One region of the Salimicrobium salexigens genome, then DNA from elsewhere that is predicted to be linked to it. Evidence: riboswitches for the same ligand, from Rfam matches in the RefSeq annotation. Region 1 holds a riboswitch; each other region holds the start of a gene.
What was found. Region 1 has a riboswitch for S-adenosylmethionine ahead of metX (homoserine O-acetyltransferase MetX). Riboswitches for the same ligand answer to the same signal wherever they lie in the genome.
Positions count from the first base shown of each region.

Region 2: it holds a riboswitch for S-adenosylmethionine, as region 1 does, so the genes downstream of both, BW931_RS07260 (methionine ABC transporter ATP-binding protein) here and metX (homoserine O-acetyltransferase MetX) in region 1, are expected to answer to the same signal.
Region 3: it holds a riboswitch for S-adenosylmethionine, as region 1 does, so the genes downstream of both, metK (methionine adenosyltransferase) here and metX (homoserine O-acetyltransferase MetX) in region 1, are expected to answer to the same signal.
Region 4: it holds a riboswitch for S-adenosylmethionine, as region 1 does, so the genes downstream of both, BW931_RS07185 (sodium:solute symporter family protein) here and metX (homoserine O-acetyltransferase MetX) in region 1, are expected to answer to the same signal.

Region 1 covers NZ_FTOK01000006.1:57,628-65,925, reverse strand. The annotation lists gene BW931_RS08485 (ThuA domain-containing protein) at 1-255, opposite strand, end outside; gene BW931_RS08480 (LacI family DNA-binding transcriptional regulator) at 317-1,339, opposite strand; gene BW931_RS08475 (carbohydrate ABC transporter permease) at 1,355-2,179, opposite strand; gene BW931_RS08470 (carbohydrate ABC transporter permease) at 2,179-3,039, opposite strand; gene BW931_RS08465 (ABC transporter substrate-binding protein) at 3,140-4,462, opposite strand; gene BW931_RS08460 (DUF2188 domain-containing protein) at 4,775-4,975, opposite strand; SAM riboswitch class I at 5,131-5,241, shown strand; gene metX (homoserine O-acetyltransferase MetX) at 5,350-6,402, shown strand; gene BW931_RS08450 (polysaccharide deacetylase family protein) at 6,517-7,779, opposite strand; gene rpiA (ribose 5-phosphate isomerase A) at 7,853-8,298, opposite strand, start outside.
Region 2 covers NZ_FTOK01000005.1:49,122-57,419, reverse strand. The annotation lists gene BW931_RS07275 (M20 family metallopeptidase) at 1-944, opposite strand, end outside; gene BW931_RS07270 (MetQ/NlpA family ABC transporter substrate-binding protein) at 957-1,790, opposite strand; gene BW931_RS07265 (methionine ABC transporter permease) at 1,807-2,469, opposite strand; gene BW931_RS07260 (methionine ABC transporter ATP-binding protein) at 2,459-3,487, opposite strand; SAM riboswitch class I at 3,574-3,689, opposite strand; gene BW931_RS07255 (SDR family oxidoreductase) at 3,852-4,610, opposite strand; gene BW931_RS07250 (S66 family peptidase) at 4,753-5,784, opposite strand; gene BW931_RS07245 (DUF1028 domain-containing protein) at 5,839-6,504, opposite strand; gene BW931_RS07240 (amidase) at 6,708-8,117, opposite strand; gene BW931_RS07235 (hypothetical protein) at 8,110-8,292, opposite strand.
Region 3 covers NZ_FTOK01000004.1:250,502-258,799, forward strand. The annotation lists gene BW931_RS06900 (o-succinylbenzoate--CoA ligase) at 1-829, shown strand, start outside; gene menC (o-succinylbenzoate synthase) at 816-1,892, shown strand; gene BW931_RS06910 (IucA/IucC family C-terminal-domain containing protein) at 1,967-2,743, shown strand; gene ytkD (RNA deprotection pyrophosphohydrolase) at 2,883-3,347, shown strand; gene pckA (phosphoenolpyruvate carboxykinase (ATP)) at 3,485-5,074, opposite strand; gene BW931_RS06925 (thiol-disulfide oxidoreductase DCC family protein) at 5,225-5,602, shown strand; SAM riboswitch class I at 5,649-5,751, shown strand; gene metK (methionine adenosyltransferase) at 6,013-7,215, shown strand; gene BW931_RS06935 (gamma carbonic anhydrase) at 7,319-7,834, opposite strand; gene BW931_RS06940 (alpha/beta hydrolase) at 7,897-8,298, shown strand, end outside.
Region 4 covers NZ_FTOK01000005.1:39,458-47,168, reverse strand. The annotation lists gene BW931_RS07210 (CBS domain-containing protein) at 116-538, shown strand; gene BW931_RS07205 (response regulator) at 588-1,493, opposite strand; gene BW931_RS07200 (ATP-binding protein) at 1,471-2,760, opposite strand; gene BW931_RS07195 (dicarboxylate/amino acid:cation symporter) at 2,874-4,112, shown strand; gene aspA (aspartate ammonia-lyase) at 4,142-5,569, shown strand; SAM riboswitch class I at 5,714-5,821, shown strand; gene BW931_RS07185 (sodium:solute symporter family protein) at 5,912-7,525, shown strand; gene BW931_RS07180 (pyridoxamine 5'-phosphate oxidase family protein) at 7,642-7,711, opposite strand, start outside.

The DNA.
Region 1 (8,298 bases):
CTGCTTCACTCTCTCGGCCGCCTCTTCAGTAACTTCTTCGTGCGCTTTATGCCCCCACCAGACGAGCACGTCCGTCCGGTCGAGGACTTCCTTCTTCAGCCCGTGTTCCTCCTCATCAAGGGTGGCCGTGGTAATAGTATGCCCGTCTTTTTTCAGAAAATCGGCAAGAGCCCCGTGGATCCCTTCCGGATAAATTTCCGAAACCGCCGGATTTTCCTTTTCGTGGCGATACTCGTTCCATATCAGTACGTTCATATTCATTACCTCCTGCTGTGCAACAATAAGCGAAATCGCTTGCACTTTTCTTTAAAAAAATTTATTTTAGTTCCCTGCACGATTCTCTTTCCACAATATTCGTAGGGATAATCAGACTTTTATTCATCATTGCGGGCTTCTGCAGTTTTTCGATAAGAGTGTCGGCTGAATAGTAGCCAAGCTGACCTGCATTGGTATCCACCGTTGTAAGGGATGGACTTGAGAGCCTGGAGACAATCGTATTGTTGAAGCTGATAACACTCATATCCCCGGGTACGGAAACGCCGGCTTCCTTAAGCGCCGTAATAATGGAAAGCGCATGAAAGTCATCCATGATCACAAGGGCCGTCGGAGGTTCCGGGAGCCCGAGCAATTCTTCTGCAATGATGGTGCCGTCATAGCTTCCGTCTTTTCTATACTTAATGTAAGAAGCGTTCTGCGGACACCCATGGAGAGCGAGCGCTTTTTTATATCCTTCCACTCTTGCTTTCGTCACTTCGAAATCGGCTTCTCCGCCGACGATCCCGATCCGCTCATGCCCCAGCTGGATCAGATAATCCGTTGCCTCATTCGAAGCCTGCACGTTGTCATTATCCACGTACATTATGTTCGATGCCTCCATTAACGGCTTCCCGACCATGACGAACGGAAAGTTCTGCTGCATCAGATAGGGAACGACCTGATCGTCCTCTTTGGAGTAAAGGACTACGATCGCATCCACCCTTTTCCCCTGCACCATTTTTATAACGTCCCGAAAAATAGCTTCCTCCGACTCTCCGGTCGTCAGATTCAGGCTGTAATCGTTTTCCTGACATGCCTTACTGATTCCGCTCAGAACTTCGGAGAAAAAGGGGTTATCAAAAGAATGGGAGCTCGAGTGTTTCATCACCACCCCTATCTTCTGGGTAGCCTGCCTCACAAGCACGCGGGCGTTGTAGTTCATGTGATAGCCCATGTCCTCCATGACTTTTTTCACTTTTTTCTTCGTAACCTGGCTGATTCGCGGACTGTCCGCAATCACCCGGGATACTGTCGAAGGAGCGACTCCCGCTTCCTTCGCTACATCCTTAATCGTAACAGACATCGTTCCTGCTCCTCTCTACTTCACAGCACCTTCCGACACACCATCAATGATCTGTTTCTGGGCAAAGAAATAACCGATGATGACCGGGATGATCGCTATAGTCAGACCGGCAAGTGCAAGGTGCCACTGTTTCGTATACTGACCGAAGAAGTAAAACATCTTCAGCGGAATCGTTGCGTTCGCTTCACTCAGTACGAGCGAGGGAAGCAGGTAATCATTCCAGATCCAGATCGTATTTAAAATAGCCACCGTTACGGAAATCGGTTTTAACAGCGGAAAAATAATATACCAGAATGTCTGGAATCGGCTGGCCCCGTCTATAATGGCCGCTTCATCCAGGGATTTGGAAATACCGGTCATCGCCCCGTGGTAAAGGAAAATGGAAAGACTGCATCCGAATCCGAGATACATGAAGATAAGACCGGCAGCGTTCAGCATATCCACCTGACCGAAAATGGCCACCAGGGGAATCATAACAGACTGGAACGGAATGAGCATGGCTGCCACAAATACGAAAAAGATGATGCCGGAGAGCTTACTTTTGTTCCTCGCAAGAGCATATCCCGCCATGGAGGAGAAAAGAATAATGATCAGAATGCTCAACCCGGTTATAAGTACGGAATTGAAAAGGGACTTCAGAAATTCAAGTTCCGCAAAAGCGTTAACGAAGTTTTCAAATGTAAATTCAACCGGTATTCCGAGGACACCCTCGAAAATTCCACGCTTCGTTTTAAAAGCGTTGACTATCATCAGGTAAAACGGAGAGAGCCACAAAAGGGCCAGCAATAAGCCGAATATTTCAAGCAGTCTTGTATTTCGTTTCTCTCTATCCTTCTGCATCACACGTCCACCTCACGTTTCTTATTGTAGTACACCTGTGTCAGGGAAATGACGGCTACTATGAGGAAGAAAATAACCGCTTTCGCCTGGGCATACGCCATCTCCCTGTCACTGAAGGCTGTACGTACGATTTCCATCGCCACCATCTGCGTGGAGTTGAAAGGTCCTCCATTCGTCAGTGACAGGTTTTGGTCGTAAATTTTGAAAGACATGGATAATGTAAGGAACATACTGACCGTAAAGGCGGGAGCCACTAGCGGGAAAATGACATTTTTGAATCGCTGTACCGCATTTGCCCCGTCAATTTTCGAAGCTTCGATCAGCTCTTTCGGCACGTTTTCAAGATAGGCTATATAAATGATCATAATATACCCGGCCATCTGCCAGGAGGTAAGGATTACAAGTCCCCAGAAGCCTGTGTTCGTTGTAGATAACCAGCCGCTCAGACCTTCAATCCCCGTAATTCCGGATATATCACCAAATACAGAGATGAAAATAAATTGCCAGATAAACCCGAGTATGAGACCCCCGATAAGGTTCGGCATAAAAAAGATGGTCCGCATTAAATTATTCGTCTTCATGTTTCTCGTAACGAGAAGTGCGAGGCCAAGGCCGAATATGTTCAGCAGCAGCACGGTGATAACTGCAAACTTGATAGTGAACCAGATCGAATTCATGAACTCATCTTCCTGGAACAATTTTATGTAGTTTTCCAGACCGACGAAATTGTTCGCCGTTAATCCGTTCCAGTCCGTAAATGAATAAATCAGTCCGTAGACGAACGGGATGACCACAACAATTCCGAGCCCGAGAATAACGGGGGTCAGAAAAAGCCAGAATGATAAACTCCTGTTTCTCATAATAAGTTCCTCCTCAGTTGTAAAAAAGCTCTTCTGTCGCCTTCAGTAACCAATAAGAGCGCTATAGTTCAGCGCTCTTTACCGGTCTTCTGTTATTTGCTTATTGTCTGGCTTCTTCCCAGGCATCAGTCGCCTGTTTCTCCACTTCTTCCCACGTTATATCACCGGCAAGATATTCCTGCATGGCGACGCCGAGAGCATCTTCCGTCCAGGCTGTAGGAGCTCCGAGGAAAACCCAGCCGAGCGTATTCCCTTCTTTCGCGTAGTTGTATATTTCCTGGGAAATAGGATCCGCGATTTCCTGGTCTTCGTACCCTTCGTAAGCAGGAATGAACTTGAATTCTTCCGTTACGAATTTCTTACCTTTGTCAGACGTGTACATCCAGTCGAGGAAATCTTTGGACGCCTGTACCACTTCATCTTCGGATTGCTTGTTTACCACCCAGTAGTTAGGCACGCCTACAGGAATACTTCCTTCATAACCTTCCACCGGAATAGGAAGAAGTCCGACATTGTTTTCGGCGAATTCCTGATCCATGGATTCGATCGTGTTGTACACCCAGTTACCCTGCTGAATCATCGCTACGTTTCCAAGAGAAAAGTGCTCTTCCACCTGCTGGGAATAATCGAGACTCAATACAGGCTGAATGGAATTTTCACTCTGAAGATCCGTGAACTCTTTCATCTGATCTCCCATTGCGAATTCCACAGTCTCCGCTTCATATGCTTCCATTACATCGTGATTGAACTCATCCGCCAGGTAGGCGTTTGCCAGGTGGTTACCCATAACCCACTGTTCTTTGCCGGGGAAAGCGAACGGCGCTTTGATTCCCAATTCTTCTTTATTGGAATTCAGGGTTTCCACGGCACCTTTCAGATCTTCCATCGTCTTGATCGAGGAAGCATCAATACCCGCTTCTTCGAAAACTTTCTTATTGTAAAGAAGTCCATAGCCTTCCTGGTTATAAGGAAGTCCGAGAACCTGATCGTCACGACTTACACCGTTCAACGTCCCCTCAAGAGCCGCTTCGGCAGCTTTCGTATCCGAAACGTCGGCCAGATATTCTTCGTACTCGTCCACGTCCGTCGGTCCGCCGACGTTGAAGACGTCAGGCTCTTCGCCGGAGGAGAAGGAAGTTTTCAGTGAAGCACCGTAATCGTTACCGCCACCGACGGTTTTGACGTTAATATTGACGTCCGGGTTCTCTTCTTCATACATCGATACAAGTTCTTCAAACTGATCTTTGAATTCCACTTTGAATTGAAAAACGTCAACCGTAACCGCTTCGCCGTTGCCGCCTTCTCCTCCACCGTCATTACTTCCGCCGGAAGATTCTTCACCTGAGCCGAACGAACAGCCCGCCAGCACACTTGAAGCCAATAGAGCCGTAGCAATCCCTGAATAAAACTTTTTCTTCTTCATTCCATACACTCCCTTTTACTGTTTCTGATGTTTTGAATCCGCTTACAACTTACACAAAAAAATAAAGGACGCCGGAAAAGTTTGTGCATTCGTTTGCAAAAATATCCAATAAATTACTCCTTCTCCTATGTAAAGAAAAGGACAGGTGACAGAAGCGATACTGTGAATTCGTTTGCACAGTTTCATTGTCTGTATCTTAGCACGATTACAAACATATTACAATAAGTATTCTGAAAAATATGTATCATATTATTTTTTTCCATACAAAAAAAGCCGAAGGGGGTACCCTTCAGCTCTTTACGCATAATTAAATTAAAAGCTTCTTTCTTCTTGCACGTTATCGTCCTGATCGAGAATCAGAACTTTACTCGGAGAGTTCTTCTTCGCAATTTCTTCGGCTTTGCTGACTGCGGAATCAAAATCTTCGAAGAAATCCGTCGGAGCGATGTCTTCGATTTTAATGTACCAGCCGTTTTTGTCCTTGTTTTGTACTACGCTATATTCTTTTACCATAATTAATCCACTCCTCTTTTAATGATCGGATACTTTTGATTGTACCCCGCCTCTTTTTCCTTCAAACATATCTCAAATAGTCAGAAAATTAGTTGACATACCTTTCCTCTGGTGGTTATACTTCATAATAAGCTTAAATTGAATAGTTCGTGCGACTCTTATTAAGAGCGGCTGAGGGATTAGGCCCTGTGAAGCCCGGCAACCTTCAAACATCAGTTTGAAAAGGTGCTACGTCCTACAGATCTTACTGATCTGGAAGATAAGAGGAGGCAATATATAAATCAGCCCTCTTCTTAACTTATCAGAAGGGGGCTTTTTCTGTGCCCGGTCTCCCCGGCCGCATTACCTATACAATTCCACTGGAGGGAAGATAGATGTCCGTCAATCATATCCGAACATGTGAAACCGTTTATAAAGAAGTGTCGATCGGGGAGTTCATTTGCGAATCAGGTGAACGGCTGCCGGAAGTTACCCTTGCCTATGAGCAATCCGGCAACCAGAATGCGCCCCTGCTCCTTATATGTCACGCTCTCACAGGCAATCAGTACACCGTGGGTACGGAAGAAGAGCCCGGATGGTGGAGAGGTCTATTCGGAAAAGAAGGGATAGTCCCGGAAGAAGAGTTTCAGACTGTCACCTTCAACGTGCTTGGTGGCTGTCACGGTTCTACGGGGCCTGCGAGCGTAAATCCCGAAAATGGAGAGGTCTATCGCCTCGACTTCCCTTCCATAACAATCAGAGATGTAGTACGGGCTCAGAAAAGGGCTCTGGAAGTTCTCGGCTTCACGCACATACATGCCGTACTCGGCGGGTCACTCGGTGGTATGCAGGTGTATGAGTGGGGGCTTATGTACCCGGATGCGATGGATAAGCTGTTTATTCTCGCTTCCACCCCGGCCCTCAGCGATTATGGAATAGCATTCAACCATATAGGGGCGGAAGCGATAAAACGTGACCCGCGGTGGGACAATGGTAATTATCAATCGAATGAGAACCTCGACGGTTTTGAAATTGCGAGAATGACGGGGATGGTCACTTACAGAAGCAGATCTCTGTTTCACCAGCGCTTCAACCGCCGGCAGAACGAAGAAAGTTATCATATCCAGTCCTATCTGGATCATCAGGGGAAGAAGATTAAAAAACGGTTCGATGCCAACAGCTACCTTTACCTTCTTGAGGCGATGAACCATCATGATATTACAAGAAACAGAGGAGCCATGGAAGATACGGTGCAACAGTACAGAGCAGATATTTATACGATGAGTTTCGAGAAAGATCTCATATATCCGAAGGAATCCATGGAAGAATTTTCACTCCTCACTCCACACGCTGTGCATTTCCATATCGATACCGAATTCGGTCACGACGGCTTCCTTGTCGAATTCGATAAGTGGGGAGAGTTCATCAGATATCACTTACGTGTTTAACGGCTGCAGAAGATCCGTTATCAAAAAAGAGCCAGGCCGGGAGACAATAAAAAAACAGCACATTACCTCCACCGGCCGCAGCCGCCTGAGGTCTCTGTGCTGTTCCTTAGAAGATTACATTCCGGCCAGTCGTTCTGCTCCGGACTTTTCCCTGCCTGTTTCCTTTTCCCTGCTCCTGGAGTCTTTCAGCTCAGGAAGTACTTCCCGTAATAACGCAGGAGTTTTTTCATTCAATCCGCTCATGACAAGCTGCCCGTTCGAACGGGCGGAATTCACGAGCTGCTCCGTCACCCACGCCTCGGACTTCCCGGCCCAGTTAGGGCGATTGATGAGTGCTTTTTCCGGGCTCACCCTGTCCCCGGAAACCAGCACCTCCTGCTGACCTGTAATGGAGCTGAGCAGGTTCACGGAACGTTCCCGGTATTCGCTTTCTTTCTTATCCGAGAGACGTCCCGGGAGCCTCTGGTTCCATGTATGAGCGACCACAGCGTGCCCCTGTTCTTTTATAGCTTCCACCGCGGCCGGATATCGTTCGACACGTTTGCCGATCAAAAAGAACACAGCTTTCCGGTCGTTCTTCTCCAGCGCCCGGAGGATCTCTTCTGTCCTCTTCGGATGGGGGCCTCCCATCACTGCTACAGGATACTCTTCTAACATTTTTTCGGTAACAGGAATTTCAGTGATCTCTTTCTCCGTATGAAAAATCCCCGGTCTCTCCGTCATATCCGAACGCTTCTTCATGAACTTTTCTTTGAACCACTCCGGGTGCTCCTGTTTATTCACCCGTACGGACTGATTCCCCGCGAAGAAAGTGAAAGCGTCCCCTTCATACGTAAAGCTGTTAAGTTCCTTCTCCGATAGTTTGCGTTCAAAGGTGCGTTCCAGATGGTCCCGGATTTCTTCATAATCATTCTCACTCCGAAGAAAATGGGTAAGCGAAAGTTTCTTGCCGTTCGATTTCTCAAAATGAAGCACCGTTTCATCAAAAGCCTTACGCTTCTCTCCCCACGTTACGGTCTCGTTGAACTTAACTACATATGTAGCGCTGTCTTCATAAACGATGTCATAGTCGACGTGGAGTTCCTGCACAGCAGAGATCCCTTTTTTCTTTACGCGTTCATAACTGTCTTTTTTGAAGTCGGAACGCTGTTCATTCACGTAGTCCAGTACCGTCTGGTCAATCTGGTCATTCGGCGTTTCCGGGTAGTGCATCACAATGGAAAGTTTGTCGAATTTCTCAACTTTCGTTTCTATATCAGCTTCATACTTCTCATAATTCTCTTTTTTTACCGGTTCCTTTTCTTTTTCTTCACCGGCATTAGCCATAAACGAACAGCCGCTCATCAATATGAAAAACCCCAGTATTAGTCGTCTCATTTTTCCCCTCAATATCCTGAAATATTACATCGCAAGATACATTGTAACACAACTGTAAAGAGGGGGAGAGAATTTATACGGTAAGAATTTCTACCGGATAGCCGATGAACAGTCCTGTTTCCACAACACCAGGCATTGCTTTAAGAGTACTTTCCGCGTCAGCGGGGATATCTTCAAAGGTTACATCCAGAATGATATTGCCTCCTTCTGTAATGACAGGGCCGTCTTTTTTCTCAGCCATCCGCATCTCGACACGCTTCACCGAAGATAAATTTCCGAGTCCTGTTTCCACCAGATGAATAGCTCTCGCATCCACTTCAATCGGCACAGCGAACTTCTCTCCGAGTCTCTCTACCATCTTGCTTTTATCTGCAAGAATGTACGTCTTTTCCGCGCTGGCCATCACGAGTTTCTCCCGGAGCATAGCTCCTCCGCGACCTTTGATCAGTCGACGGTCGCCGTCCACTTCGTCCGCCCCGTCAAATCCCCAGTCGGGACGGGAATCTATAAGCGTCGTAG
Region 2 (8,298 bases), on a different contig from region 1:
TTCAGCGGCCGATAATCTTCCCCGAGCCCTTCGATCTTTTCTTTGAAAATCTCCTCAAACGCAGGCGTCACGTTGAAGTTATCCACCCCGTTCTGAATTCTCGTCATAGTATAGGAAGAACCTGTTGCCGCAGCAGCCCCTTCAGCGACCTTTTTTACTCTGGCGGTAAGCCGGTCACAGTCCTCTCTCGTCTTCGCCCTTAAGTAAAACCGGGCCCGTGCGTATTCCGGCACTATGTTCGGGGCTTCTCCCCCGTCCAGAATCACTCCGTGCATCCGTACGTCTTCAGATACGTGCTGCCTGAGAGCATTAATGCCGTTGAATAACTGAAGCACAGCGTCCAGAGCATTGATCCCATCTTCCGGGTTACTGGCAGCATGGGCAGCTGCCCCGAAAAACTCAAAATCCACCGGATCCACCGCCAGCGTCGGGGCGGAACCTGAAGTAGTTCCGAGCGGATGGACCATCATACAGACGTCTATGTCCCGGAGGTACCCATGTCTTACAAACGTACCCTTAGCGCTTCCGTTCGGCCCTCCTTCCTCTGCCGGAGTTCCAAGAACTACCACTTCCCCACCTGTTTCCTCTATCACTTCTCCGAGAGCAATCGCTGCCGCTGTTGATGCCGTACCGATGATATTGTGCCCGCACGCATGCCCAAGGCCGGGAAGGGCATCGTATTCCGCTAAATATCCGATAACAGGGCCCGGCCGGCTCGATTTCTTACGTGCCAAAAAGGCGGTTTCGTGGTCCGGAATTTGCCTGTCAATAGTGAACCCGGCTTCTTCAAGGAGAGAAGTAAGCAACCCTGAAGCGAAAAATTCTTCATTTCCTATTTCCGGATTGTCATGAATCGCATGACTCGTCGTAATATAAGTTTCTTTCCTGTTTTCAATAAAACTGGCGATGTGTTCCTGTAAGTCGTGTGCTGTCGTCAAAGTCATAATTACTCTCCTTTACCATCCTATTTTTTCGAGAGGGACGAACGTCGGTATCAATGAATCATCGAACACTTCACGAATGTGTTCTGCCACATCTTCCTGCTGGTATATATCGACAATTTTCTGATACACTTCTTTATCCGCTTCCTCGGCCTGCGCTGCGATAATGTTTATATAAGGTTCAGCTGTCTCATCTTCTATGAAAATAGCGTCGTCCACCGGAACAAACCCTGCCTCTACGGCTACCCCGTTGTTGATAACAGACGCTGCTACATCAGTCAGTACACGCGGCGTCTGGGCAGCTGCGACCGGTTCAAATTGCAGATTCTTAGGATTGTCCGTTATTTTATCCAGCGAACCGTTCCCGTCAAAATCTTCCGGCAGACCGATCAGTTCTGCTTTCTCCAGCAGAAGAAGGGCACGCCCCATATTTGTAGCTTCTTTCGGTAAGGCAATAGAACTCCCTTCCGGAATATTTTTTACATCTTCATATTCTTCCGAGTACACACCCATCGGCGCAATGATTGTAGTAGCGATAGGTTCGAGATCGAGGTTCCGTTCTTCAATAAAAGAGTCGAAGTAGGAAACGGTCTGAAAGGCATTCAAATCGATATCCCCGTCCGCCAGAGCCATGTTGGGACGAACGTAATCCGAAAACTCCACGAGCTCTATTTCAATTCCTTCTTCGGCTGCTTTTTCCTTCACTTTTTCCCAAATGGGAACGCCGGAACCATTCAGCCCTACTTTAACGACTTCGTCACTTCCTGAAGCTCCGCTCTCTTTACTGCATCCTGCGACCAATGTCGCGGCCGCTATCAGCAGCCCAAGTAGTACAATGATTTTTTTCATTTATAAATCCTCCCGCCTATTGTCTTTTCATTCTTTTGGATAATACGTTCCCGAGCGTCTGAACCACTTGCACAATTAAAACCAGCAGAAGAACCGTGACGATCATGATGTCCGTTTCGAACCGCTGATATCCGTAGGCTATCGCCAGGTCTCCAAGACCTCCTCCTCCGACGAAGCCGGCCATGGCAGATGCCCCAACTAAGCCGATCGTCGCTATCGTCAGGTTCAGCACGATGGAACTCAAGGCTTCCGGTACATATACGCGTAATATAATCTGCCAAGGAGAGGCTCCCATCGCTTCTGCCGCCTCCACGACGCCGGGTTTCACTTCCATAAGACTGCTTTCCACCAGCCTTGCTATATAAGGTCCTGAAAATAGTACGAGCGGTACGACAGCCGCTGCAGTCCCAATAGACGTGCCGACCAGAAACCTTGTAAGAGGGAGGATCGCTACAAGAAGAATAATGAACGGGATGGATCGAAAGAAGTTGATCACTACGCTTAACCCTTTGAAAAATGCGCTATTTTGGAGAAGCCCGCCGTGTCTCGTAACGACAAGTGCGATTCCAAGCGGGATACCGATGAGTGCCGCTACCACCAGTGACACCCCTACCATAATCAATGTTTCGTTGATGGCCTGCAAAATCTTTGGCCAGAATTCCAGTAAATTAACCTGCATCAGCTTCCACCTCCTGGACGTTTACTGTCCGCTGTATATAATCCAGTGCTCTGACAATCTCCCTGTCTTCCCCCAGCAGTTCCACTACCAGCTGGCCAAACGGGATTCCCTGCAGTTCCGTAATTTGTCCGAAAAGAACGTTCACTTCGACCTGATAGTTTTTGGCTACCTGTGAAAAGATGGGCTGAGCAGCCTTCTCCCGGACGAATGTGACCCGGTATACGTGACGTCCTCCCCCGCGTTCTTCAATACCCGCGAGGATGGAAGGCGGGATATCGCTCTCCATCACCGACTGGATAAAGTTTTTCGTCGTCGGGTGCTGAGGATTCGAGAACAGTTCGAAAATGGACCCCTGTTCAATGACCTGGCCGTTTTCCATGACAGCGACACGGTCGCACACTTCCCGGACTGCGTTCATTTCGTGGGTAATCATCAATATCGTAAGGTTATACTCGTCGCGTACTCTTTTCAGTAACTGAAGGATCGACTTCGTCGTCTCAGGATCAAGTGCCGAAGTCGCTTCGTCACATAATAAAATGTCCGGTGATGTAACAAGCGCCCGGGCAATACCTACCCGCTGTTTCTGACCACCCGAGAGTTCTTCCGGATACTGATGTGCTTTATCCGAAAGTCCTACGAAATCAAGAACCTCTTCCACTCTGGCTTTTATTTTTTTCTTGGGAGTGCCGGAAATGATCAGCGGGAAGGCGACATTATGTAAAACCGTTTTAGACTCCAGTAAGTTAAAGTGCTGGAAGATCATCCCGATACGCTTGCGCATTTTCCTGAGCCCGGGCTTAGATAACCGGGACAAATCATCCTCCTCCACTAATATATTGCCCCCGGAAGGCTGCTCCAGCAGATTCACCAACCGGACAAGCGTACTTTTCCCGGCTCCACTGAACCCGATCACTCCGAAAATTTCACCTTTCTCGATCGATATGTCTACGCCATCCACCGCCCGCAACTCTTTTCCGTTGTGCTCATACACTTTCGAAACGTTCTCGAACTGAATCATGCTCCATCCTCCTTACTTAAACGAAAAGACCCCTCTTCCAGAAAAATGGAAGAGGGGTCTTCTAATAAAATTTAGAAAACCGTCTCTTCTCATCTTTCAAGTACGATGCACCTGCTGGAATTGGCACGGTTTCCGATGGAATTCCATCAGTTCCGCTGCCGAGGTTTCAAAGGGCCAGTCCCTCCACCTCTCTGGATAAGAAGATACGTTTATAGTTTTTTGTGATGTGAACTATCTTAATACAATCATGACTTTGTCGTCAATCAGTTTTTTGAAAATTATATTAAATAAGTCACTGAACGTGCAGGTGAAGCTCATTATAAAACCCTCCCGAAAAGTTCGGGAGGGTCACTTCGATTGAACGTCAGTACGCCAGCCACCCGGCATCTGCTCTGATCACTTCACCATTGACAAAAGCTGAGTCTTCACTGGCCAGAAACAGTGCGATTCTGGCTACTTCTTCCGCTTCGCCATTCCTCGGGTTATTCCCGGACCCGGACAAAGCCCTTTCCATACCGAATTCATCCGGTTCTGACATGGTCGTTCCAATATTCGTAGCCACTCCGCCCGGAGCAATAGCATTGCAACGGATTCCGTGATTCGCATATTGGAAACCCACGTTTTTCGTATAACCGGCCAGAGCATGCTTGGAAGCTGTATATGCAGCTCCGGCTCTGGAACCTGCAAGGCTGGCGGATGAGCCCATGTTGACAATAACACCACGGCCCTTCTCCAAAAAAATCGGAAGAGCTTTACGAGTAGCTCTCATAGGTCCCGTTGTATTTACCGCCAGCACCTTTTCCCATAATTCATCGGTTACCTCGGCAGCAGGCATCATGTTATCCATCATCCCGGCATTATTAACCAGAATATCCAGCGTTCCATACGTGTCGACAGCTGTGTCGATCAAACGCTGGACATCTGATTCTTTCGTCACGTCCGCCAAGACCGCTGTAGCAGTTCCATTATTCTTTTCAATTTCCTCGACCGTTTCCTGCGAGCCTTTTTCATTAACGTCAGAAACGATGACCTTCGCACCTTCTTGTGCATATAATATAGCGATTTGTCTCCCCATTCCTGAACCAGCTCCGGTTACCACAGCTACCTGACTTTCAAGTTTCATAAAGCAGTTCTCCCTCCTGAAAGATAGTTGAACCCTTTTAGAATCGAAAGCTGACCTGAAGATAAGAGAACCTATCTTTATCTTATCACTTCATATAAAAAATTCAAAATAAAGAACATTTATCCTTAAAAAGAAATGAAATCTATTCCACTCCACTTTCCAGAATGGAAAAAGTCTTTTCACTGCAATTAATTACCGCCTGCGCTCCATAAGGAAGGAGAAATTTCGGCTCCGTATGGCCAAAATTCAAGTTGTACAGCACAGGCAAATCCACGAGACCATACTCCTTCATTACCCGGGAAATAACTTCTTTGTATTCCTCATAGTAAGCTTCATCTTTCGGCTTACCGAATACGATGCCCGCAGCCTTCTGCAGAATCCCCTGGGTCGCGTAGTTACGAAGCCAGCGTTTTATATCCTCAGGCGGAGTTTTTTCTTCAGACGTTTCAAAGAAAATAATTCCGCCCTTCCACGCTTCCTTCTCCGGCCAGAGTGTCGTCCCTTTCACCATTTCCAGAACATCGATACAGCCGCCGATGAGTCTGCCTCGTGCTATACCGGAACCTTGGAGAACTTCATAACCTGAGTTCGCCTGCATCGTACGGCGGGTGTTTTTGTTCGACTCTTCCCACTCCAGATGTTCACTCGTCCACTCTTTGGCAGGAGGAATGTTACCGATAGCTTCTCCTGAAAAAAGTGTGCGGTTCAGCATATTTACTGTATACGGATCCATTTCCACATTTTCCGCAAAGTCCGTTAAGACCGCCGGACCATAAAAAGAAGAGAGACCTGCCTTATGGCAAAACAGATGGGAAACCGTAACGTCTGAGTATCCCATAAAAACTTTGGGATTATCGCGGATCACATCAAAATCGATGTACGGCAGCAGGCGGACACTGTCGTCCCCGCCTATATTGGCAATGATGCCTTTAATCGACTCGTCTTTAAACGCGTTCATCAGATCTTCCGCACGCGCTTCCGGATGCTCGTAAATATATTCAGAGCCCTTTAAACTGTTAGGCATAGGAACGACTTCTAAATTGAACACTTCTTCAAGTCTTTTTACGCCCTGGTCATAACGCCATCGGATGTCCGGATCACCGGCGATGCCTGAAGATGTACTTACTGTTGCCACTTTGTCTCCTGCTTTCAGTTTTTGCGGTTTAATTAACAACGAAAACGCTCCTTTTATTACTTTATTTCTTACCTTATCAGAGCTTCCTCTATATCAGGAATCAAAATTTCCTTTAGGGTTATCTTTAGTGGGAAGATCCCCGACGAAAGGGAACAGTTCTTCTTCCGCTACCTGATGAATTCTGTACAGCTCCTTCACAGGGTCAGGATGCTCATCAACCCGAAGATCGACTAAAGGATACTCTTCGGTGTCCGAAACGCGGACGGCGGCTGACTGCCGGCCACGCTTGTCCCCTCCCTCATCCTGGCCGGCCTGGAGAGCTATAACAAGTCTTTCGGAGAGAGGGGTACCTTCCGTTTCCAGAAAAGAGTCATACATCGCCTGAATGGTCTCGGGTCCGGTGAGCATACTCCCTGCCACCGCAAAGTGATCACCTTCCCGATGACCGTACCATCCTTCGCACTCGTCTCCTGAAAAAGCGGCACTGTTTCCATCCTTGTCCACGATACAGAACTGCCGGATGGCTGGTTGTGCGTCTTCTTTTAAAACCTTTTCTTTCACTTTCTCTGCGGAAAATCCTTCATTTAGATAACGGACACCGTTAATTCCTATATAAGGATTGACGAAAGACTGAGTAGCCACGGCTCCCGCCTTTGGTGCAGTAAAAGGACAGAGCGCTCCTACCGCCGGTACTTTGGTGGAGACCGCCACTCCAAACTGACCGGTCTCTTTGCATTTTGCTGTAATCGAAAAAGTCATATCAGCATTTCTCCTCTCGTTCTGTAAACGTTTCTGTCGATTATGTATCCCGTACCTACTGTACTTTCGGCTCTCCGACTTCGTTTTTCATTCTATTGAGTTTAAAGACCTGCTGATTTCCAAATGGAGCAGCAGGTCCTGTAACATAAACTATTTCATAAATTTCAGGTGAGTTTATTCAGAATTAACACCTGTTTAACACTTTACCTGAGTTCAGGCTTCTTCCCCTGCATCGGAGCTGTTTTTTCGAAAGCATATCCTGCATTAAGGATTCTTCCTTCTTGAAATGCCGGCCCGATGATTTGCATGCCTACCGGCAACCCCTGACTTAGTCCGCAGGGCACGGATAATGCCGGAAGACCGGTTAAGTTTTCCGGCCCCATGAACCGGATAATATTATCTATTACATCCACTTTTTCTCCATTCAAATAGGCAAAGTCTTCCCCAATATTGTTCGGAAGTACAGGCAGTGTCGGAGCCATAATGACGTCAACCTTATTGAATGCTTTCTGGAAATCCTGTTTCAGCTGTCTTCTTACCTGTTGAGCCTGAAGATAATCGACAGCAGAAGGGAGTTCGCCAAGTTCAAACAGCAGACGTATGTCACTTCCGAAGTCCTGCGGTCTGCTCTGTAAATCGCTATGGTGTATGGCGGATGCTTCCGAGAGGGAGGTGATCAGTTCCGCCCAATCCGAATACTGAAGAGAAGGGATCTTGACTTCCTGCACTTTAGCACCCTGGTCGACCAATTTTTGAATTCCGTTGCGTACCAGTTTTTCCACTCCTGAATCTACGCCTTTAAAAAAGAAATCTTCGTTGACACCTATAACGAGATCTTTCACGTTCCCTGTCACGGCCCCTACGTAGTCATCCACAGGGACATTGATTGAAGTCGGATCCTTTTTATCAAATCCTGCAATAATTTGAAGCAACCCAGCTGCATCTTTTACTGTTTTCGTCATCGGGCCGACGTGATCGAGCGTCCATGCCAGTGGATAAACCCCATATTTACTGACTCTTCCGTAAGTCTGTTTTAAACCGACGGTCCCGCAGGCAGAGGAAGGGATCCGTATGGAACCGGCGGTATCCGTACCGAGAGAGGCTATCGTGGCATCCGAAGCAAGTGCTGCGCCGGATCCTCCACTCGAGCCTCCCGGTATTTTATTCGTGTCCCATGGATTGCGTACTGCACCATAGTGCGGGTTGTTATTCGTCACACCCCAGGCATATTCATGCAGGCTCAATTTACCGGTGAAGACGACCCCTGCTTCTTTTAATTTGGATACCACTGTCGCATCGTGATCGGAGACAAAGTCTTTGTGGATTTTCGACCCCATCGTAGTCACTTTGTCTTTCATATAAATGATATCTTTTATAGCCATAGGAATACCATGGAACATGCCCCGGTACTGCCCACTGCTGATTTCTTTTTCCGCTTTCTCCGCTTCTTTCAAAGCATCTTCCCTGTATATTTCAATATGGGAATTAATCGTTTCCTGCGTAGCCTCTGCCCGGTCCAGAACCGAATTTGTGATATCTACCGGAGATATTTCCCCTTTTTTCAAAAGCGGTGCAAGTTGTTCGACTGATTGTGATGCCAGTTCTTTACTCAGAATGATCACCTCCGGGAACGTTTCTTAAACTGATGTCGGCATCATCCACATTCACAGTTTCAAGATTCCCTCGCGCTGCTTTAAGCCCTGCCCACCGGTTCTCTAAAATTTCCAGGTGTTCTTCTTTAGGATCTATACCTTTTTGTTCCAATAGTTCTTTAACGGAAAGAGCCATTTTCAT
Region 3 (8,298 bases), on a different contig from region 1:
TGTCATTTACGGAATGACCATAGAGCACCATGCCCGTTTTGATGCGCAGGAAGTAGTGGAGAGCATTAAACAAAGAGGGGCCACGATGGTCTCCGGTGTTTCCGTGATGCTCGAGGAGCTTGTGGAAGTGTTCGACCGTGACGATATCCCCGGTTCTTTTCGCTGTTTCCTGCTTGGCGGAGGTCCTGCTACAGAGAAATTGCTGAACCGGGCGGCCTCGCTCGGGATTCCGGTATTTCAGACGTACGGGATGACGGAAACTACTTCTCAGATTGCAACGCTCGCTCCGGCTGATGCCACAAGGAAGCTCGGTTCTGCAGGGAAAGCCCTAGCTACAGCTTCTCTTCACATCAATGCAGCGGAGGGGGAGATCGGCGAGATTCTTGTGGCGGGGCCGATGGTGTCCGGAGGGTATTATAAACGCGATCGGGAGGAAGGACTCCTGTTCGCCACCGGAGACATGGGTTACTTCGACGAAGAAGGCTTCCTGTATCTTGCCGGGCGTAAAAAAGAAATGATCATCTCGGGCGGGGAGAATATTTATCCGGCAGAGATCGAGAACGTACTCGTGCAGGTGCCCGGAGTGTCGGGGGCGGCTGTCACCGGCATGAAAGATGAGAAATGGGGTGAGGTTCCCGCGGCTTTTCTCACCGGGAAAGATATAAAAAGGGATGAGATACTGCAATACTGCGAAAGACACCTGGCGCGTTATAAGCATCCGGCATATGTATACAGGGTGGCCGAGCTCCCTCGAAACGCTTCGAATAAAGTGCTGAAGTATAAGCTTACGGAAATGGTGAAAGCGGGGGAGTGCGATGAAATTGAATAAAGCCGTCCTTCACAGGGTGGAGGTACCCATGAAAGCCCCTTTCACTACGGCACACGGAGCGATCGGTTCGCGTGAAGTGATTATCGTGGAAGTGGAAGATGACAAGGGGGAAAGAGGGTACGGCGAAATTGCCGCTTTTCCGAGCCCCTTTTATACGGAAGAGACCGTAACGACGGCCTGGCATATAGCGAAAGATTTCCTGCTCCCTTCCCTGAATGAGACAGACGCACCCAGGATATTCAGGACCGTACAGGGGCACCCTATGGCGAAAGCCGGTATCGAGCAGGCCCTGTTCGACCTGAAAGCCAAAAGAGAAGGCAGGAGTTTATCCGAGTATATCGGGGGGACGAGAAAGGAAGTTGCCGCCGGGGGAGTGATCAGTCTCTCCGGTGACCCGAAAAAAGAGCTCCGTACTCTGAAGCAGGCAGGTTTCCAACGGGCAAAGGTGAAAGTTGAGCGGGGGCGGGAAAAAGAGCAGCTGCAGGCGCTGAGGGAAGAGGACGCCTCGTTTCCGCTTATGATTGACGGGAATGGTGCGTACGAGTCCCCGGACGAACTGCTTCCTCTTGATGAATTCAAGCTTCTGATGATTGAACAGCCGTTTCGATCCGGAGACTTCCGGAAGCACTGCCATTTACAGAAGAAAATGAACACGCCGATATGTCTCGATGAGTCGATCCGGAGCTTTGAAGATGCTGTCCAGGCGATGGAATTCAAGGCCTGCCGGATACTCAACGTAAAACTGAGCCGGGTGGGCGGATGGTCCGAAGCCCTGCAAATTCATGACCGGGCAGTAAAAGAAGACATGCCTCTCTGGTGCGGAGGTATGGTGGAGACCGGCATCGGGAAAGCCCATAGTCTTGCGCTGGCTTCCCTGCCCAATTTCACTCTGCCCGGTGACTTATCCGGATCCGACCGATATTTTGAGAAAGATATTATAAAAGATCCCATAAGCCTTGAGGGTGGTTTCATACGCGTGCCCGAAGGTCCCGGGATAGGAGTCGAACCGGATTTCGGGTATATGGAAAGTGTTACGAAAGACAGATGGTTTCAACGATACTGAAAATGATTATCAAAATCATTGACACACCTGTAAGTAATTTCTACACTTGTAAGTGAATAGAAGAGGTGAGGAATATGAGTGAAGAAATGATTACGAGAGAAGAAGAACAGTTTTTGAATGAGCATTTTCGCTTTTTTACGGATCAACATTTGCAGGAACCGGTTTTGGAAACGGTTCGTGCAACCGATTTGTTATCCCGCGAAGGAATCGAACATGTTTTGAATGACCTGCATCTGTATCTTGATTCACAGTCGTTTCTTACTACCGGTTCCCTGCTCGGGAAAAGGTTCGGATATTACGCTGTTACGGTGCCGATTGTAATGATGACGGTGTTTGATAAATTCCCTGACGTTTCCCCCGGGAATGTGGAGTACATCCGTATCGATGAGAACCCGAAATGGTTCCCTAAATTCCATCTCAGGGATAAAACGGTATCCGTCCCGGGAGAAGACAGGGAAGAGTGGATAGTTGAAAATATGCGGCACTTATTCAGGGATTTCCTTCAGCCCGTTCTTTTCCACATTCATAAGACTACGCGTATTTCAAAGAAGGTATTATGGGAAAATACAGCCATTTATCTGTACTGGTTTTATGAACGCAAACTTCCTGAATGGTATGAAGGAGAGGAACTGGCAGAGAAAAGGAAAGACTTTCGATATATCATCGATGAACTGGACGGAGAACCGTTCGGTGAACAGAAAAACCCTTTCACTTACTTCGAGTCTCAGCCCTTATTGCCTTCAGGGGCTAGGGAAAGGAAATGCTGCTGCCTCTCCTACCGGCTTCACGAAGACAGTACGTTCTGTAAAGTATGTCCCCATCTGAAACAGATGGAGAACATGAAGAAATAGTTTCTTCCGGAAGATGCTGCAATGATTTCCGGTACGGCCGGTGGAAAAAAGAAGAAATGAAACATTTGTAATTTTCCCTTCATATGGTACGATTTAATTAGAGTAAAAAGAGTGTTTTGGAAAAGGCAGTTGATACCATATGCAAGAGTTCTATGATTATTATAATAATCCTGTGAAATTATCTTTTAAGGACCACCCTTTTTCAAGCGAACCGAAGCACGTATGGGTGATTTGCCAATACCGTGGAAAATGGCTGCTGACCGAACACAAGGAACGTGGTCTGGAGTTCCCCGGCGGGAAAGTGGAAGAGGAGGAGACCGCCTCGGAAGCTGCTGTCAGGGAAGTGAAAGAAGAAACGGGAGGCATCGTCGATCAGCTGCGTTACGTCGGTCAATACTTCGTCAAAGGTAAAGGTGGCACGATCATCAAAAACGTTTATTTTGCAGAGGTTTTACAGTTGCGGGAAGAAGCCCATTATTTCGAAACGAACGGTCCGGTACTGCTCGAGCAGCTTCCGGAAGCTTTGCCGAGACAGAAAGAGTACAGTTTTATGATGAAAGATAAAGTGCTCCCGTGCTGTCTGGAAAGAATTGGAACGGTGTAGCGTGAGATGTGTAACTACCAGGGGACTCCCCGGGCTGTCGAGAAATTCTCGGCAGCTTTTTTGTTAGAAAATCGATAAAAATAAGCATGCAGAGAAATGGAGCGTTTCTCTGCATGCTTGTTGTCTGTATGACAGTATTAACGTTTGATCGGTCCGGCTGCTGCAATCGTTTCGTCAGCATAAGCGAATTTCTTGAAGTTCTCATGGAACTTGGCAGCCAGGCTCTCTGCCTGCGTATCGTAATCACTTTTGTCTTCCCAGGCATTACGCGGAATCATGACTTCCTCCGGAACACCGTCACAGTGAAGAGGAATGTTAAGGCCGAAGACAGGGTCCTGGTACATTTCCGTGTTTTTGAATTCTCCGTTCAATGCAGCATCCACCATACGTCTCGTATAGGACAGTTTCATTCTCTTACCTGTCCCGTAAGCTCCGCCGGTCCAGCCGGTGTTGACGAGGTAGACGTCTGTGTTGAACTCGTCGATTTTCTCACCCAGCATCTTCGCGTAGACGGAAGGCGGTAACGGGAGGAACGGTGCGCCGAAGCAGGCGGAAAACGTAGCTTCGGGCGTGGTGACGCCCCGCTCTGTCCCTGCGAGTTTACTCGTATACCCGCTCAGGAAGTGATACATCGCCTGTTCTTTCGTAAGTTTGCTGATAGGCGGAAGAACTCCGGTAGCATCAGCTGTCAAAAAGATTATTTTATCGGGATGTCCGGATTTACTTTCCTCAAGAGCGTTGTCGATATGATCAAGCGGGTAAGCGACACGCGTATTTTCCGTCAGGGAAGTGTCGGTGAAATCCGGTTTCCCCGTACCCGGGTTTACAGCTACGTTTTCGAGTACCGCGCCGAATCTGATGGCTCTGTAAATATCAGGTTCCGTTTCAATAGAAAGGTCTTTAGTTTTGGCATAACAGCCGCCTTCCATATTGAATACACCTCTATCGGACCAGCCGTGTTCATCGTCACCGATAAGGTAACGGGAAGGGTCGGCGGAAAGAGTCGTTTTTCCTGTACCGGAGAGTCCGAAGAAGAGAGCGGTTTCTCCCTCCGCGTTCACGTTAGCGGAGCAGTGCATCGGCAATACGTCCTGTTTCGGCAGGAGATAGTTCATCACGGAGAAGATCGACTTCTTGATCTCTCCGGCATACTGCGTGCCGCCGATCAGTACTATTCTATGTTTGAATGATACCGTTACGAACACTTCGGAATTGGTTCCGTCTGTCTCCGGGTCGGCTTTCAGCCCCGGTGCAGAGAGCACTGTGAACGCATTTTCGTGAAGAGGTTCCTCTTCACTCCCGGGTCTTATGAACATCTGCCTTGCGAACATATTGTGCCAGGCGTATTCTGTAATCACACGGATTGGCAGACGGTAGTCTTCATCGGCGCCTGCGTAACCCTGGAATACGAAACGTTCAGGGAGGTCTTTCAGATATCCGATCACTTTGTGGTAAAGGTGAAGGAATGTTTCTTCCTGCATCGGCTGGTTCACTTTGCCCCAGTCGACCTTTTCGGCAGTTTCATCGTCTTTTACAATGAATTTATCGTTCGGGGACCGTCCTGTATATGCTCCGGTTTCTGCCTTTACAGCTCCGGTATCGGTCAGTGTTCCTTCATTCCTGTTGAGTATGTTTTTCGTAAGGTCCGGAACAGAAAGCTGTACTTGTGTTCCTTCTTCCTCAAGCAGCTCCTCGATGCTTGAACGGTCGCTTCTGGCATGAATCATTTTAAAAACCCGCCTTTCCCTGAAATTCCGCATGTAAGCGATTATTTGTAAATAGTATAACACATTGTCATTAATAGTCCATACTGCAATTCATTTTTTTAAAATCATCTGCAGCTGCTGTATAATCTGGAGAAAAGGAAGGTGAAAAGGTTGAAGAAATCGATCGTTCTGTACGATGCAGCATGTCCTTTGTGCCTTAAAACGAAAAAGTGGGTGAGCCTCCTGGACCGGGAAAATCGACTGCTCTGGCTGTCGCTGCAGAAGCTTACCGAGTATACTTCTCTTCCCGCTGAAAAAGAAGGACAAATTCGTGAACAATTACATTTATATGATCCTTCGCGCAACGAACATGTAGGGTATGACGCGATCACCTATATATGTAAGGAGTCGCCGCTGCTTCGCTTCGCCGGAAAGCTGATGGAGTTTCGGACTGCGAGGGCGGTCGGAGTTCCGGTTTATCGATTTATCGCTAATAACAGATACAGAGTGGGAATCCACGATTGTAAAGACGGAAGCTGCTCCATCTAATTGACAATCATAGCTGATTTGGTATGATAAAATGCGAACGGTAACTCTCTTATCCAGAGTCGGTGGAGGGACAGGCCCGAGGAAACCCGGCAACCTTCTTTTGATATGGTGCTAACCTGACGCAAGAGTACTCTCTTGGACGATAAGAGCGGAAGGAAATCATCCCTTTCCTCATACGATGAAGGAAAGGTTTTTCTTTTTTAATGAAGGAAATCAAAATTTCTCTTAATAGTATAAACGTTTCCTGAAGGACCTTCCTGTTTTCCATGCATGGTTAATGAAGGAATGGAACTGATTCCGGTTTTCAACCCGTGAAAACAGGGGCCGGAATTCGGAAACAGAATGCAGTATATTAAAGTATGATGCTGGTAAGAGTGCCGTAATCAGAGTTTAAGGAGGAATCATGTAACATGGCAGCAAATCGCCGGTTGTTCACATCTGAATCGGTTACGGAAGGGCATCCCGATAAGATATGTGACCAAATTTCCGATGCAATTCTTGATGAAATACTGAAGGAAGACCCGAATGCCCGGGTGGCCTGTGAGACAATGGTTACCACAGGACTTGTACTTGTCTCCGGGGAAATCAGTACGACGACATATGTGGATATCCCGCAGGTCGTAAGGCAGACAATTAAAGATATCGGGTACACGAGGGCGAAGTTCGGATTCGATGCCGATACCTGTGCCGTCCTTACAGCTATTGATGAACAGTCCCCGGATATCGCGGGCGGAGTGGATGAATCTCTGGAATCGAGAGAAGGACAGATGAGCGAAGAGGAAATCGACGCAATCGGTGCCGGGGATCAGGGTCTTATGTTCGGATACGCAACAGATGAAACGGATGAACTGATGCCTTTGCCGATCTCGCTTGCTCACCAGTTGTCCAAGCGTCTGGCGGACGTGCGGAAAGACGGGACCCTCTCCTACCTGCGTCCGGACGGTAAGACACAGGTGACTGTGGAATATGACGAGAACAACAACCCGCTCCGGGTCGATACGGTGGTCATCTCTACGCAGCATGCCGAAGAGATTACGCTTGGGCAGATTAAGGAAGATTTGATGAAGCACGTAATTGTGCCGGTCGTCCCGGAGAAGTTCATGGATGACCAGACGAAGTACATCCTTAACCCTACAGGCCGTTTCGTTATCGGCGGGCCTCAGGGTGACGCCGGGTTGACAGGACGCAAAATCATCGTTGACACTTACGGCGGCTATGCCAGACACGGAGGAGGGGCCTTCAGCGGCAAGGACTCCACTAAAGTGGACCGCTCCGCTGCTTACGCCGCCCGCTACGTTGCAAAAAATATTGTTGCCGCCGGTCTTGCGAAGACGTGTGAAGTCCAGCTCGCATACGCCATCGGGGTAGCCGAACCGGTCTCGATTTCCATCGATACGGACGGTACCGGGGAAGTCACGGAAGCCAGGCTCGTGAAAGCTGTGCGGGAACTTTTCGATCTACGTCCGGCAGGGATTATCCGCATGCTCGATTTGAAACGTCCTATTTATCGACAGACGGCCGCGTACGGTCACTTCGGCCGCCCGGCGGATCATTTCCCCTGGGAAAACGTCGATAAAGTGGATTTGCTGAGAGCTAAAATAAAAGAAGAATAGATAGGCCGCACGTACAAAAATCCGAACGAAAGCGTTCGGATTTTTGTTTATTCCGTTAAATTAGAATAGAAGAAAAATACACGGCCGAGGCCAGAACAAAGAATCATTTCTCTCCGCTGTTTTTATAATACTGTCCTTTTTCCACGTAGCTCTTACGTATACGATCCAGTTCTTTGAAGTCTTTCTCGGTCAAATCTCTCACTACTTTAGCCGGGCGTCCCACGGCAAGAGTGCGGGGAGGTATCGTTTTACCCGGAGGAACGAGACTTCCGGCACCGAGAAAAGCTTCTTCACCGATGACGGCGCCGTCGAGTACAATCGATCCCATTCCGACTAAGGCATTCTTTTTGATGGTAGCGGAATGAAGCGTAACCTGATGCCCGATGGTGACTCCGTCCTCCAGCGTAAGCGGCATGCCCGGGCTCTGGTGGAGGAGACTGAGATCCTGTACATTTGTATTATTTCCGATTCTGACAGGAGCGACGTCGCCCCTGATTACGGTTTTGAACCAGATACTCGCATATTCCCCGATCGACACATCCCCGGTTATGACAGTGTCTTCAGCCACGTAAGCCGTGTCGGCAATTTCGGGATAGTAACCTTTATATTCGCAAATCATCTTCATCCTCCTTATACTGTATATTATAGTAAGTATATCAGAGGAAAACGGAGGTACAAGTGATGCTGAAAGAATACATATCTGTTACGCCAAAAGCCGTAATCGTTGTCGTACACGGGGCTTTTGAGCACGGGGGACGCTACAGGACACTGGCTGAGAAATTCCAGACAGATGGATACTCGGTGGTCGTCGGAGACCTCCCCGGTCAGGGAGACGACATAGACAATCGGGGCCATATCCGCAGTTTCCGGCAGTACCTGGATACCATTGAAGGATGGGTGGAGTATGCGAAGGAAGTGGAGGTCCCTGTTTTTCTCCTTGGTCACAGCATGGGAGGGCTTGCCGTTATCCGGGCGCTGCAGGAAAAATCGCTCCCGGTCCAGGGTGTGATTTTATCCTCTCCGGCACTCGGCATAAAGAATGGAGCAAGTAAACCGCTTGAGGCGATGGCCAAGGTGATGGAC
Region 4 (7,711 bases), on a different contig from region 1:
CCCTGACTTTTGTAGGAATCGAAACAAAGCCCGGGATTTATTGTTTAAAATACCCATAAAAAGTAAAAACTTCTAAGTGGAAAGCGAATTATTCAATTAGAAAGGTGGAGGAATCATGCCAGAACTTAAGAATTATATGAATACCGAGGTAGTAGCTTGTGAGGCATCCGACACTTTGACAACTATAGCGAAACGCATGAAAGAAGAAGAGGTAGGCTTTGTCGTCATTACAGAGCAGGATAAGTACGCAGGTGTAATTACGGATCGTGACATCGTAGTGAACGGCCTGGCTAAAGGATCCGCGGAAAATGTAAAAGCTTCAGACATTATGACGGACAAAGTCGTTACGGCTACTTCCGATATGGAAGTACAGGAAGCGGCGCGTCTGATGCAGGATCACCAAATCCGCCGCCTTCTTGTAGTAGATGAAGATAAAGTGAGCGGTGTCGTAAGTATAGGTGATATCGGTTTGCAGGGGTCCGATGAGATTGCAGGCTATATTATGGGTGAACTATCCAAAGGCTCCGCCAACAACTGAGTTCAAACAAAAAGCTGAGACAGGGCTCTCCCCCCTCGTCTCAGCTTTTTTACGTCTGCATCCGGCGTTTTGCTTCCCAGTACAGCATCTGAATAAATTTCTTCGTATCGACTCTTATTCTGTATCTCTTCTCTTTCTCAAGCTCCATCATTTTCTTCCGTACCTGTTCATAGTCAAAAAATGTCGAAGCGTATTTACTGAACACAGGATTGCTGAAATCATCCAGTCCGACCGAGGCGATGTGCGAAATACCCTGATGTACAGCCCTCCGGACGCGCTGTTCCGCCGCTTTCACTTCCCGCTGCAGACCTGGCTGCTTCGCTCCTTCTTTCATCTTGTCGGCAGCCGTCTTCTGATAGACATTCTTCAGGGAAATTATTTCCTCTCCCCCCGTCATATTATTCTGATCCAGATAATAGATGATATCCAGCAGATCCCTGGAGCCGTTCTCCCCGACCATTCCGAGTTCCACCAGTACTTTGTATCCTTCTTCCTTAATGCTTCTGGAAGCAGCCGCACTCCCGGTTCCGGCGCTTTTTCCCGTTACCGCCTGCAGAGACTGCTGAATACTTTCTATGGACCGCTCCAGTACCAGTCTTTCCTTAACTTTTTTCAGAATGTTGACCACCTCGATCCGATTCAAAGGTTTCGTAATGTAGTATTCGATACCGAGCGAATACGCTTCTCCTATCAGATTTTTACTTTCTATCTGGGAAATCATCACCGTTTTTCCCGTATAGCTTCCACTGATTTCCCGTATCGTCTCTATGCCGTCTCTTTCCTGCATCAGAAGATCAATCAGCAGAATATCCACCTGATGAGCCTCAAGCAATTCAGTATCCACTTCCCGGCCGTCAGTTCTCTCCCCGGCTACCGTTCCGAGATCCGCATCCTCTATCATCTCGGCAAGCATGGCCCTCACCGATATATCATCATCCACGATGAAGTAATTCATTGTCACTCCCCATTTCCATTAATTTTTCCTCTGGAATCCGAATTAAAAAAGAAGCTCCCTGTACTGACGGAAGCAGCCGGATTCTCCCGTCCATTTTTTTCACGACTTCCCGTACGTAGGACAGCCCTATCCCTGTAGACGGGGCACCGGCAGAATCAAACTTGGACGTATAGCCTTCTTCAAAAACGACCTCCTCCATCCTTTCAGGGATGCCGGGTCCGTTATCGGAAATCGTTACTTCCAGGTGACTGCCTCTCCTTTCCACCATCATTTCCACGTTTCCTTCCCCGTCGATGGCTTCTACGGCATTGGAGATGAGGTTATTCAGTACGGAAAGGAGTACGTAGGTAGGGTAACGATTCTCCCCCGTTTTATTACGGAGAGTGAAACGTATGTTTTTTTGAAGAAGCTCAGCGTAAGCAGCATTGGACTTTTTCAGTATGCTCCCTATTTCCTCCATACTCAGCCAGGAAGTGTCGCTTTCCCTTGAAATCACGTTCGATAACCCGGCGTAGATCCGCTGGTTATCTTTTTTTATTTCGTGCACTTTATTCGCTATGACAAGCAGAGAGGAAGACTCCTCCCTTCCGCTTTCCTCTTTCATATTCCGGTAAAGCTCGTAACTCTCTTTCGTAACCGTTTCGGCATCCCGCATCGTTTTGGACAGATGAACGGCCTCCGTGTACAGACCGGACAGCACCATCATCATATGCTCCTTCTGCTTTTTCTGCTGCAGTTCTTCCGTTTTCGCCTGTTTATACAGCAGGATGTTGAAAAAACCAAGGACGAAAAAACTGCGGATAAAAGCGACCTCCAGCAACAGCCCTATCGTTCCGAAATTCACCGGCTGGTCCATGACTCCGCTTCGCAGCAATATCTCGGCCGTACTTGCCAGGATTTCAAGGGAAACTCCTAACAATCCGACGACGATAGGTTTATGGTAGTACTTTGAAACCTTCAGGAAGCGGAACAGCAGTCCGTAGGTGAGGTAATAAAAGAATACCGGAAAGTGGGTGGAGAACGCTTCCTCAAGCGGCACGGAACTTCCGTACACATCCAGTCCCGTCCGGAACAGCACGACCGACGTCGCTACTGCCAGTGTCAGGGTGACCTGGCGCAGATTCGCCCTCCACAGCAGAAAAAAGAAAAACAGGGGGGTGCCGAAACTTACCCGGAAGCTTCCCTCAAACGGATAAAATTTCAGCTCTCCGGCCAGCGGCACCATCACAATAACCATTATAACAATCAGCAGTTTCTTTTTAATCATCATGGTCTCTCCTTCAAAAATTCACGGATTTATTTGTATGTATGCGTAGATTTCTGTATGTATCCGTAGGTATGCGCTTACATTGTGTATTACATATTGACTGGAGGGTTGTTATGAAAAATAATCTCGTATTCCAAATATTCATCGCTTTCTTTTTAGCAATTGTTCTCGGCATTTTCGTCGGACCTGACATACAAGTAGTACAGCCGCTCGGAGATCTTTTCCTCAGGCTTATTAAATTTATCATTGTTCCCCTCGTTCTGTCTTCCCTGGTAGTCGGAGTTGCCAGCACCGGGGATCTGAAAGAGCTCGGGAACCTGAGTTTCAAAACGGTTTCCTACTACATGGTGACGACAGCGGTCGCCATCTCCATCGGGCTTCTGAGCGGAAATCTGTTCTCTCCCGGAACCGGAGTTGATATTGAAGTTCCGGAAGGTGAACAGGTCGCTGCCCAGGAAACTCCCGGAATTAAAGAGACGCTGCTGAACATTGTGCCGACCAACCCGATTGCCGCACTTACGGAAGGTAACATGCTGCAGGTCATCTTCTTTGCCATCTTCCTCGGCATCGGTATCACGATGGCAGGTGAAAAAGCACGTACACTTTATCAAATATTCGATCAGCTGGCGGAAGTCATGTATAAAATCACCGGTGTCGTAATGAGATTCGCCCCCATCGGTATATTCGGCCTTATCGCACCTACCGTCGGGGAATACGGGGTGTCCGTACTGTGGCCTTTATTCAAGGTCATTCTCGCGCTGCTCGTCGGCTCACTCGTGCACGTTCTGCTCGTCTACTCGTTTTCCGTGAAAGTTTTCGGCAAGATGAGCCCCGTCACTTTCTTCAAGGAATTGATACCGGTCATTATGGTGGCTTTCAGTACGTCCAGCAGCTCGGGAACTTTACCTATGACGATCAAGTATTCCGAAGAAAAATTGAAAGTACCGCAAAAGATCAGCAGTTTCGTACTGCCGCTCGGCGCGACCATCAACATGAACGGTACAGCCCTGTATCAGGGGGTCTGCGTGCTGTTCGTCGCTCAGTACTTTGGAATGGAACTGACTTTCATCGATCAGCTTACCGTCGTGCTGACCGCTACACTGGCTTCCATCGGAACCGCCGGCGTCCCGAGTGCCGGACTTATTATGCTGTCGATGGTTATGACTTCCATCGGTCTGCCACTCGAAGGTATAGCACTGCTCGCAGGAATCGACCGTATTCTGGATATGATCAGAACTTCCGTGAACGTTCTCGGGGATGCATCAGCCGCAGTCGTTGTCAGCTCGTCTGACAGGAACCGCCCCGATGTTCTGGAAGACGAAGAAAACTACACAACCGCCCACTACGGGTAATAAGAATTCACAGAGAGAGGAAAGATACCATGAACCGTTTATATCGTACAGAAACAGACTCTATCGGAGAAAAAGAGATTCCCGCCGAAGCTTACTACGGCATCCAGACACTGCGTGCCAAAGAAAACTTCCCGATTACAGGGTACAACCTCGATGATTCCATGATTACGGCCGTGGCTATGGTCAAAAAAGCGGCAGCTATGGCGAACAGGGACGCCGGCCACCTCCCTCTTCACATAAGCGAAGCTATCATCGGGGCTGCCGATGAACTGCTGGAAGGCTATTACCATGACCAGTTTCTTGTAGATCCTATCCAGGGCGGAGCCGGTACTTCCGTGAATATGAATGCGAACGAAGTTATCGCAAATCGGGCTCTTGAAATCGCAGGACGGGACAAAGGCGACTACGATTATATCAATCCGAATAACCATGTGAATATGGCACAGTCGACCAACGACGTCTTCCCTACCACAATGCATATCGCTGCTGTAACCGGGATGACCCGGCTGGAACAGACGATGGAAACGATGGCTGATACATTCGGTAAAAAGGCGGCTGATTTCGATCACATCATCAAAGTCGGACGTACGCACCTGCAGGACGCCGTTCCGATCCGGCTCGGACAGGAACTGAAAAGCTACCAGCGTGTGATCGAACGCGACCTCAACCGGATTAGACGCTCCAAAGATAATCTGTTCGAAATCAACATGGGGGCAACAGCGGTCGGTACCGGTCTGAACGCCGATCCGGTATACACGAAGCTCGTAGTGGAGTATCTGGCTGACATCAGCGGACTTCCGCTCAGGGCAGCAGAGAACCTGGTAGACACTACCCAGAACACCGATGCTTACACGGAAGTTTCTTCCGCTTTGAAAAACACTATGACGAGCATGTCCAAAATAGCGAATGATTTTCGTCTGATGGCCTCCGGGCCGAGAACCGGACTGAGCGAAATCACTCTCCCGGCCCGACAGCCGGGCTCGTCCATTATGCCCGGGAAAGTGAACCCGGTCATGCCGGAAGTTATTAACCAGATCGCTTTTCAAGTTATGGGAAACGACCACACGGTGAGCATGGCTTCAGAAGCCGGACAGTTGGAGCTGAACGTCATGGAACCGGTCATGATTTTCAATCTGCTTGAATCCATCACTGTTATGAACAACGGGTTCGGCGTTTTCACGGATCTGTGCCTGAAAGATCTGCAGGCGAACGAAGAAGTACTCCGGGAGAACGTGGAGAAAAGCCTTGGAATCATTACGGCTTTAAGCCCGCACATCGGTTACGAACGCTCTTCACAAATCGCCCAGGAAGGCATAAGAACGGGCAAAACGGTGCGTACCCTCTGTATGGAGTATGAGGTTTTGAATTATGAAGACCTGGAAATTATTCTCGACAGTTATGAAATGACCTACCCGGGTATTGCAGGAGCACACCTGAAGGAAGAAATGACAGTCTGATACAGCAGCTTTAAAGGGACGCCCTTCGGCGTCCCTTTTTTTGAGAACGAAATACAGTCCTGTCTTTTCTATTTTTCGAAATTTCTAAAAAATCATTGACATTCCTTTTCTTCCCCCGGTAGAATGAACGTTAATTTCATACACATCTTATCAAGAGCGGTGGAGGAATCTGGTCCTGTGATCCCGCGGCAACCTGTTCGTAAAGAACAAGGTGCTTCTTCCAGCAGACACTATCTGTCTGAAAGATAAGAGCAGGGACGCTCAGGAGAACCCTTCTATTTTTCTTACGGAAAAGTGGAAGGGTTCTTTTTGTATGTACAGATATGTAAAGGAGGAGAGGAAATGAATTCTTATGGAGTATGGGTCATTACACTGGCGCTGTTATATACGCTCGCGTTAATCATCGTCGGCAACGTGGCAAAGCGGAAAGCCGGCCGGGGCGAGCAATATTTTATAGGGGGACGGACGTTCCGGTGGTGGACGGTCGCTTTCTGTATTACAGGTCTTTTTTCGGGTTCAACGTACATATCGATTGTGGAGCTTTCGTATCTTACGGGGATCTCAGCTATATGGTACGGGGTCGCAGAAACACTGCAGGTTCTCCTGATCGCCCTTCTGCTTATAAAATCGTTCCGGGAGAAATTGATCGTCACCATCACCGGATTGATCGGTGATCAGTTCGGCAGACGTGCCAAAGCTTTATCCGGCGCCATTACGGCCTTCGCTTTCCCGATGTGGTCGGTGGCCACGGCCATTGCATTCGCTTCTGCCTTCCACGTCTTCACCGGCGTGTCTCTGTCTTTATCCGTGGCGTTCACAGCCCTTCTTTTATTCGTCTATTTACAGTCGGGCGGCATGTGGGCGGTCGCCTTTACACAAACGATGAACACTATCATTTTCGCCCTCATGTTCATAATCGGTGCAGCAGCGTTCTTCATTAAACCCGGCATTTCCGGTCTGCAGCAGCTGGCAGTCGAACAGCCCGGGATGTTCGACTGGGACGGAGCCGGTCTTCAGGTCATTCTCGTATGGTTTGCCACATTTCTTGTGAACGTCATTTTAGCTCAGGCTGCTTTCCAGATGGCTCTGTCCTGCAGAACACCGGAAGAAGGGCAAAAAGGACTGATTGTGGCAGAAGTGATGAGCATCCCCTTCATTCTTTTCGGGATCCTCTTCGGACTCTCGGCGGCTGCGGTTGTCCCCGATGCAAGTCTCGGTCTCATAGCACTGCCCCGGTACCTGATGGGAGTCCTCCCCGCTCCGCTGGTCGGGATGTTCTTCCTCGGTATCTGGGCCTGTGCTCTCGGGTGGGGTGCCCCGTGTCAGTTCTCAGGCGCTACAAGTCTCGGAAAAGATGTGGGGAGCGCTATCTTCCCTGACGCTTCTCCCGAAAAGCTGGTCACGTATACGAAATGGTCACTGCTGCTCCTTACAGGCCTGATGATTGTCTTCGGCTTCCTGCGTACGGAACAGTCGGCCTGGTGGAACGTACTCGCCTGGACGATGAGAAATTCCGCAACCTTCGCTCCTGTAGTTGCTGCGCTGTTCTGGCCGCTCGTTACAAAAAGAGCTGTTCTCGGTTCTCTGTTCGGAGGCTTCACAGCAGGCTTGCTCTGGTATCATTTGAGCAACTGGCACCCGTCGGATTTCTTTCTCAATATCCATCCGGTCTGGGTGGGGATGAGCGTCAATATTCTTACCATGATAGTATTCACTGTCGTTTTCAGTTACGGCACCTGGAAAATATCTGCTGCCAGCCCTGTAAAAAGCAGTATAATACTCGGAACAGTCGTCGTCCTTTTAGCAGTTAACGGTTATTTTTACGAGACGCTTCACGCCGCCGGAGTCATCGGACTTACGTTATTTCTGAATGTATTAGCCGTGTTCATCGGGAGTATCATGTTCATTAAACCGAAATCGGCCACAATGGTTGCTAAGAAGGAAGTGGTATCTTAAAAATCATTGAGACCTTCGTCGTCACTAAACAGAAACATCCTCCGATACGAACAAAATCCCCGTCCCGAGTCAACGCTCCGGGCGGGGATTCTCTGTTTTCAGAAAAATGATCGTATCTAGTTCGAATTTTCGTCGAAATGGACGGTGTCTTTCAGTTTATTCTTGTCGTCCATGGAATTGCTGCTG